One region of the Anaerotignum propionicum DSM 1682 genome, then DNA from elsewhere that is predicted to be linked to it. Evidence: a T-box and tRNA genes for the amino acid it is inferred to sense, from the RefSeq annotation. Region 1 holds a T-box; the other holds one or more tRNA genes.
What was found. The T-box of region 1 lies ahead of ileS (isoleucine--tRNA ligase). A T-box ahead of a tRNA ligase gene usually reads a tRNA of that ligase, here a tRNA-Ile.
Positions count from the first base shown of each region.

Region 2: it encodes a tRNA-Ile, which carries the amino acid that the T-box ahead of ileS (isoleucine--tRNA ligase) is inferred to sense. The anticodon was not compared.

Region 1 is NZ_CP014223.1:685,384-689,804, forward strand. It holds gene CPRO_RS03290 (nicotinate phosphoribosyltransferase) at 1-752, opposite strand, end outside; T-box leader at 1,164-1,409, shown strand; gene ileS (isoleucine--tRNA ligase) at 1,614-4,421, shown strand, end outside.
Region 2 is NZ_CP014223.1:2,344,716-2,349,136, reverse strand. It holds rRNA gene CPRO_RS10990 (23S ribosomal RNA) at 1-1,760, shown strand, start outside; tRNA gene CPRO_RS10985 (tRNA-Asn) at 1,827-1,898, shown strand; tRNA gene CPRO_RS10980 (tRNA-Glu) at 1,904-1,975, shown strand; rRNA gene rrf (5S ribosomal RNA) at 1,985-2,102, shown strand; tRNA gene CPRO_RS10970 (tRNA-Thr) at 2,113-2,185, shown strand; tRNA gene CPRO_RS10965 (tRNA-Ile) at 2,213-2,286, shown strand; tRNA gene CPRO_RS10960 (tRNA-Asp) at 2,300-2,373, shown strand; tRNA gene CPRO_RS10955 (tRNA-Val) at 2,379-2,451, shown strand; tRNA gene CPRO_RS10950 (tRNA-Met) at 2,477-2,550, shown strand; gene CPRO_RS10945 (flavodoxin family protein) at 2,763-3,395, shown strand; gene ispF (2-C-methyl-D-erythritol 2,4-cyclodiphosphate synthase) at 3,532-4,005, shown strand; T-box leader at 4,011-4,301, shown strand; gene epsC (serine O-acetyltransferase EpsC) at 4,419-4,421, shown strand, end outside.

The sequences.
Region 1 (4,421 bases):
GCCTTCATTTCCTGAAATACTTTAATGGCATTGGGAACGCCGCTTTTTAAGGTATTATAAGTGTCTACCAACAGCAGGCAGTTATCTGGGAATAGCTTTGCATATGCACGAAATGCAGTGATTTCATTGGGAAAACTCATAACCCAGCTATGGGCATGAGTGCCCTTTACGGGTACATCAAACAGTTTTCCAGTCAATACGTTGCTCGTTCCGCAGCATCCACCAATGACAGCCGCTCTGGCGCCTAAAACACCGGCATCAGGCCCTTGGGCACGGCGCAAGCCAAACTCCATAACTGGGTCGCCTTGGGCAGCCCAAACAACACGAGAGGCCTTTGTAGCAATGAGACTTTGGTGGTTTATAATATTTAACAGTGCAGTTTCAAGAAGTTGCGCTTCAACAATAGGCGCTTTCACACGCAATAATGGTTCATGGGGAAACACAACCGTTCCTTCGGGAATTGCATAAATCTCTCCTGAAAAACGGAAGTCTTTCAAAAAATCAATAAAGTCCTCTGAAAACAAGTTAAGGCTTGTTAAATAATCAATGTCATCCTTTGTAAATCGCAGCCCATTGATATACTCGATAACCTGCTGTAAACCTGCGGTTACGGCATATCCATTTCCGCTTGGGTTTTTTCTGTAATAAAGATCGAACACTACTTTTTTGTTGTAGGCTCCAGTTGTAAAATATCCCTGCATCATAGTCAATTCATACAGGTCAGTTAACAGAGCCAAATCTCGTCCTTTCATAGCTGATTTCTCCTTTATTTTTTCCTATCTGCAGGAACAATTAATAAACACTTGTATTATACACAATTTAAAGTAATAAAGCAAATTTTTCCACACATCGGTTCTTTATACAATATTTCTAATGATTTGTCTATGATGAACAAATTATACACACTAATTTAATGCAATGTGCTTAAATACATTTGTTTTTTCATAATTATTTTTATGATAAAATACAGTGTATCATTTTTCAGGGAAAGTATTATTATTTTTTTATGACTCAAGCTTTGACGCATATTCGGAGAAGATGTGCTTTTCTAAAAAGTTGTATACTGTACCGATGTACACAACATACTTGCTAAAAACAAAGAAAAAACTGCAAAAAACCCTTTACTTCTTTTTAGGCACAATGTATAATGCTAACGTATAAGAAAAAACACAATGAAGGAGACAGTATATATTTTCAATATGATTACAGAGAGTCGGGGCTTGGTGGGATCCCTTCGTCATAGAAAATATAGAAAATCACTCCGGAGTGGCAGTCCAAACGGTTTTTTTACCCAGTAGGCGCTGTCGTTTGCCCGCGTTAAGGGTCGGCGTCATTAAATTGTGATGCTTAGAGTGGATGGCAAAATTGCTGTCAAATCAGGTGGTACCGCGAACCCTTTCGTCCTGTGTTGGATGAAAGGGTCTTTTTTCGTTTCAGGCAATGGCAAAAATACAGGTTTTGCAATACTTTTTCCAAATTTTCTAAAAAAATGAATGGACCTTTAGAAACCAGTCAAAAATGGAAGAGTATTTGTATTTTTATGCTGAATGCAATCACCACCCTTTTCATTTGAAAAATAGTGTATTTATAAATGAAGTTAAGGAGGAATTCATATGTATGACAAAGTGCCAACCAATATGAACTTCGTGGAAAGAGAAGTTCAAGTAGAAAAATTTTGGAAGGAAAATGATATCTTTGGAAAGAGCATCAAAGCTAGAGAGGGTGCTCCCGTTTTTACTTTTTATGATGGCCCCCCTACGGCAAACGGAAAGCCTCATATCGGCCATATCATCACCAGAGCGGTAAAGGATTTGATTCCTCGTTATAAAACCATGAAGGGCTACAAGGTTTTGAGAAAAGCAGGTTGGGATACCCATGGACTGCCTGTTGAGTTGGAAGTGGAAAAGGCTTTGGGCTTAGATGGCAAGCCACAAATTGAAAAATACGGCGTAGAACCTTTCATTGCAAAATGTAAAGAAAGCGTTTGGACATACGAGAAGGAATGGCGCTCAATGAGTGACCGTGTTGGCTTCTGGGCAGATATGGACCATCCATATGTAACCTATCATAATGAATATATCGAGTCTGAATGGTGGGCGTTAAAGAAAATTTGGGATAAAGGTTTGCTTTACAAAGGTCATAAGGTCGTTCCTTATTGCCCTCGTTGCGGTACTGCTCTTTCTTCCCACGAGGTTGCTCAGGGCTATAAAGACGTAAAAGAAACCTCTGCTATCGCAAAATTCAAGGTGGAAGGTAAGGATAATGAGTATTTCTTAGCTTGGACAACAACCCCTTGGACATTGCCTTCTAACATTGCATTAACGGTAAATGCGAAGGAAACCTATGCAAGAGTAAAATATCAGGACTTTATTGCAATCATGGCAGAAGCCCTTCTGAATGACGTTTTGGGTGAAGGTAACTATGAAGTTTTGGAGACCATGAAAGGTCAGGCATTGGAATATATGCGTTATGAGCCTTTATTCAGCTTCTTGGAGAATGATCCCAAGGCGTTTATCGTAACCTGCGATCCTTATGTAACCTTAACAGATGGTACTGGTATTGTTCACTCCGCAGGTGCATTTGGTGAGGACGATGCTCGTGTTTGCCAGAAATATGGCGTACCTTTCCGTCAGTATGTTGACAGCCAAGGCCTTATGACAGAGGAAACAGGCCCCTTTGCAGGATTGTTTGTGAAGGATGCCGATGCAAAGGTAATTGAACAGATGGAGCAGGACGGCTCTTTGTTTGCCGCAATTCCTTTTGAGCATAATTATCCTTTCTGCTGGAGATGTGATACACCTCTCATCTACTATGCAAGAAGCACATGGTTTATCAAAATGACAGCTTTAAAGGATCAATTGGTAGCAAATAACCGTACCATCAATTGGTATCCAGATAATATCAAGGAAGGCCGTTTTGGTAATTTCTTGGAAAACGTAATCGATTGGGGTCTTTCTCGTGAACGTTACTGGGGCACACCATTGCCCATCTGGGAATGTGAATGTGGACATAGACACACCATCGGCAGTATTGCTGAATTGAAGGAAATGTCCCCCGATTGCCCTGAAAATATAGAGTTGCATAAGCCTTTTATTGACGCAGTGCATATTGTTTGCCCTGAATGTGGTAAGCAGATGACCCGAGTTTCCGAAGTAATCGACTGTTGGTTCGATAGTGGTGCGATGCCCTTTGCACAGTGGCATTATCCATTTGAAAATAAAGAAGTTTTTGAAGAAAATTTCCCTGCTGACTTTATCAGTGAGGCGGTTGACCAGACCCGTGGCTGGTTCTATACTTTGCTAGCAGTAAGTACACTGTTGTTTGATTGTGCTTCCTTTAAAAACTGTATCGTGCTTGGACATGTTCAGGATAAGAATGGTCAGAAAATGAGTAAGCATAAAGGCAATGTTGTTGACCCTTGGGAAGCATTGAATAAGCAGGGCGCTGATGCTGTTCGCTGGTATTTCTATGCAAATAGTGCACCTTGGCTCCCCAGCCGTTATTATGATGAAGCGGTAAGCGAAATGCAGAGAAAATTCATGGGTACTCTTTGGAATACCTATGCATTCTATATCCTTTATGCAAATATTGACCAGTTCAACCCAACCAACTATCAGTTGGAATATGACAAACTGCTTCCTATGGATAAATGGATTTTGTCAAAGCTGCAAACATTAAATAAGTTTGTGGATGAAAGCTTAGAGGGTTACAAACTGACAGAGCCTGCAAGAGCTATGGCTGAATTCGTAGATGCCCTTTCCAATTGGTATGTAAGAAGAAGCCGCGAACGCTTCTGGGCAGAAGGTATGGAGCAGGATAAGATTAATGCATATATGACCCTGTATACCGTACTTGAAACCATGTGTAAGCTTGCTTCACCATTTACACCTTTCATCACCGAAGAGATCTATGGCAACCTTGTGAAAAAGGCAGATCCTACAGCACCTGAAAGTGTTCACCTTTGCGATTGGCCAGAATATCATGCAGATTGGGTAGACACTGATTTGGAAAGCAATATGGATTTTGTATTGAAGGTTGTAGTGGAAGGCCGTGCGGCAAGAAATACGGCGAACATGAAGAACCGTCAGCCTTTGGCTATGATGTATGTAAAATCTGAAAAAGAATTGCCAGAGCTTTACCGCAACATCATCACAGAAGAATTGAATGTAAAAGGATTGACTTTTACAGATAATGTGGAAGACTTTACTGCATATACCTTCAAGCCTCAGCTAAGAACTTTGGGTAAAAAATACGGCAAGCTGGTACCTGCAATCAGCACTGCTTTGAAGGAAGTTGAAGGGGCTGAGTTTATGGCCACCCTGCGTGCAGAAGGAAAGGCGACCCTTACTGTAGAAGGGGAAGAAGTTATTCTGGAAATGGATGATGTTTTGGTGGATACTTCCGAAAAAGGCGGCTTCGTT
Region 2 (4,421 bases), 1.5 Mb from region 1:
CACTAGTCGAGAAAACCTGCGCCGAAAATGTAACGGGGCTAAAACACGTCACCGAAGCTACGGATTTCCTACGAAGAGTAGGAAGTGGTAGAGGAGCATCCTGCAAGGACGAAGCCAAAGTGAAAACAATGGTGGACGAAACAGGAGAGAGAATGCCGGAATGAGTAGCGAGATACATGTGAGAAACATGTAGGCCGAATATCTAAGGTTTCCTGAGTAAAGCTAATCTTCTCAGGGTTAGTCGGGGCCTAAGGCGAGGACGAAAGTCGTAGTCGATGGACAACAGGTTGATATTCCTGTACTACGTATAATCAGAACTGTGGGGACGCAGGAGGATAGGAAAACCGGGGAATGGAAATACCCGGCTAAGCACAAAGTCAAGGGAGATAGGCAAATCCGTTTTCTGATGATGAAGTGCGATGGGGACTGAAAAAAAGTAGGGAAGTTTCCGAATCCACACTGCCAAGAAAAGCCGCTATTGTATTATACGTACCCGTACCGTAAACCGACACAGGTAGATGAGGAGAAAATCCACAGGCCGACGGGAGAAGTGTTGTTAAGGAACTCGGCAAAATAACCCCGTAACTTAGGGATAAGGGGAGCCACGAAAGTGGCCGCAGAAAAGAGGCTCAAGCGACTGTTTAGCAAAAACATAGGTCTATGCGAAACCGTAAGGTGATGTATATGGGCTGACACCTGCCCGGTGCTGGAAGGTTAAGAGGAGAGGTTAGCGTAAGCGAAGCTTTGAATTCAAGCCCCAGTAAACGGCGGCCGTAACTATAACGGTCCTAAGGTAGCGAAATTCCTTGTCAGGTAAGTTCTGACCCGCACGAAAGGTGTAACGATTTGAGCACTGTCTCGACAACACGCCCGGTGAAATTGAAGAACCAGTGAAGATACTGGTTACCCGCAACAGGACGGAAAGACCCCATGGAGCTTTACTGCAGCCTGATACTGGGATTCGATGATATATGTACAGGATAGGAGGGAGGCTATGAAGCCAGGACGCTAGTCTTGGTGGAGCCGCCGGTGGGATACCTCTCTTATGTCATTGGATTTCTAACCCATGTCCATTATCTGGATAGGGGACAATGTCAGGCGGGCAGTTTGACTGGGGCGGTCGCCTCCTAAAAGGTAACGGAGGCGCTCGAAGGTCACCTCAGAATGATTGGAAACCATTCAAAGAGTGTAAAGGCAAAAGGTGGCTTGACTGCGACAGCGACGGCTGGAGCAGGTACGAAAGTAGGACTTAGTGATCCGGTGGTAATAAGTGGGAATGCCATCGCTCAACGGATAAAAGCTACCCTGGGGATAACAGGCTTATCTCCCCCAAGAGTTCACATCGACGGGGAGGTTTGGCACCTCGATGTCGGCTCATCGCATCCTGGGGCTGAAGTAGGTCCCAAGGGTTGGGCTGTTCGCCCATTAAAGCGGTACGCGAGCTGGGTTCAGAACGTCGTGAGACAGTTCGGTCCCTATCCGTTGTGGGCGCTGGAAATTTGAGAGGAGCTGTCCTTAGTACGAGAGGACCGGGATGGACGTACCTCTGGTGTACCGGTTGCAGACCAACTGCACAGCCGGGTAGCTATGTATGGAACGGATAAACGCTGAAGGCATCTAAGCGTGAAGCCGCCCTCAAGATAAGATTTCCCATTCTTCGGAAGTAAGGTCCCTTGAAGATAACGAGGTAGATAGGTTGGAGGTGTAAGCATGGTAACATGTTCAGCTGACCAATACTAATAGACCGAGGGCTTGACCAATAATTCGATTGATGATATAATGTTTCTTGTGTTCAGTTTTGAAGGTGTAGAGATATACCTTGATAATCCTCGTTAGCTCAGCGGTAGAGCATCCGGCTGTTAACCGGAGGGTCGTTGGTTCGAATCCAACACGGGGAGTAAATGGTCCGTTGGTCAAGGGGTTAAGACACCGCCCTTTCACGGCGGTAACGCGGGTTCGAATCCCGCACGGATCATTCTAGATTTTCGGTGATGATGCGCTCAGGGGACACACCCGTTCCCATTCCGAACACGTCGGTTAAGACCTGAGCGGTCGATGATACTTGGTGGGAAGCTGCCTGGGAAAGTAGATGGTTGCCGAAATCTATATTAAGCCGATGTGGCTCAATTGGCAGAGCAGCTGACTTGTAATCAGCAGGTTATCGGTTCGAGTCCGATCATCGGCTTAAATTTTTAACTGAGCGCAGTATTTTGGGTCTTTAGCTCAGTTGGTTAGAGCATCCGGCTCATAACCGGACGGTCCCGGGTTCAAGTCCCTGAAGACCCATTTAATTTAATATGGCTTAGTAGCTCAGTTGGTTAGAGCGCCGGCCTGTCACGCCGGAGGTCGAGGGTTCGAGCCCCTTCTGAGTCGTTTATGGGAGTTTAGCTCAGCTGGGAGAGCATCTGCCTTACAAGCAGAGGGTCACAGGTTCGAGCCCTGTAACTCCCATTTTATTACAAAAAAATTAATATGTGGCGGAGTAGCTCAGTTGGCTAGAGCATGCGGTTCATACCCGCAGTGTCGGGGGTTCAAATCCCTCCTCCGCTATGTCTTATTGCATCCTAAAGCAGGGGTGCTTTTTTGTTTTCAATTTTAAATTTATATAGGCATAATGAAATAAATAGGTTATAATAATTCCATATTTAAATAGTATGATTTAATATTATTTTTTATTTTGAAAGTAAAACCCGGTATTTTAATAACGGTTTTATCAAAATTAATTATTTGTAATAACAATAATAAATAAGGAGGCTAATAGCATGAAGGTATTAATGGTTAACGGAAGCTCAAACTTGAAAGGCTGCACTTTTACAGCATTAACAGAAGTAGGCATGGCTTTGGAGAAACAAGGAATTGACTATGAAATTTTTCAACTAGGCCCAAAACCTATCAGAGATTGTATTGGATGTGGCAAGTGCCACGAAGGAAAATGTATTTTTAACGATGATGACGTAAACAGATTTGTAGAAATGGCTCAAGAGGCAGATGGTTTTATTTTTGGTTCGCCCGTATATTATGCTCATCCTAGTGGTCGTTTGCTCTCTTTTTTGGATAGAGCCTTTTACTGTTCAACCACTTCCCCTAAAAACCCATTTAACTTTAAACCAGCAGCAGCTGTTGTTTCTGCTAGGAGAGGTGGCACTACAGCATCATTTGACGTAATTAATAAATATTTTACCATTGCAATGATGCCTATAGTAGCTTCAAGTTATTGGAATATGGTGCATGGTAATTCTCCCGAAGAGGTTAAGCAGGATGCAGAGGGACTGCAGACCATGAGAAATATCGGGGTAAATATGGCATGGATGTTAAAAAATATTGAGGCTGGTAAGAATAGTGGAGTTTCGTTGCCTGAGGTTGAGCGGACACATAGAACAAATTTCATTCGATAATGAAGGTTAATCCAGTAATTTTCACATTCTTGACAGAATGATAAGGTCAGGGTATAGTAGGGTAATAGAATTAAAAAATTACGTAGGATAGTAGAATTATTTACATCCAAGCATATTTTAAAAGAGAGGTAAAAAAATGCGGATTGGCTCTGGATATGATGTGCATAAATTGGTTAAGAATCGTAAACTGATTCTTGGTGGATTAGAAATTCCTTTTGAAAAGGGTCTTTTAGGGCATTCAGATGCTGATGTCTTATTACATGCTATTATGGATGCGCTTTTGGGTGCAGCAGCATTAGGAGATATTGGAAGGCATTTTCCCGATACGAAGGAAGAATATAAAGGTGCTGATAGTGTAAAGCTTCTTTCCAGAGTTTTATACTTGATTTCTGAAAAGGGATATTGTATAATTAACATCGACGCAACGATTATTGCTCAGAAACCAAAATTGGCGCCCTATCTTCCAGAAATGTGTGAAATAATTGCAAAAACTCTGGAAATAAATAGAAGCCAAGTGAATGTAAAAGCAACAACGGAAGAAGGTTTGGGTTTTACTGGAGCAGGCGAGGGTATTGCCGCTACGGCAGTTTGCCTATTACAGCAAAAGTGAATAAGAAAAAGGTTATGATGGAAAAGAGTAATTCTTTTCTTGCCTAACAGAGAGTAGCGACCTTGGTGAAAGGTGATGAGATTTGAAATCGTGTATGCATGGTTTTATCTGTCAACATCTTGAGATACTTGGGTGGGAGTCGCTTATAGGTGGGGGAGAATGAAGTGCGTTCCTGAACTGAGCAGGCGAATTTTTAGTAGTCTGTATCCGGTGACAACGTTACAGTCCGAAAGAGAGATGGTGATGGCCGTCTAATTAAAGTGGAACCGCGGAGAATATATAGCTTCGTCTTTATTTGTATAAGGACGAAGTTTTTTTATTTCTTGTTTTTTTATAATCCAACGTTAAAAAATGAGTTGTTGACTATAAATTGCTTTGTGAATGAGGTTATCTTAAAAATAGGAGGAATTATTATG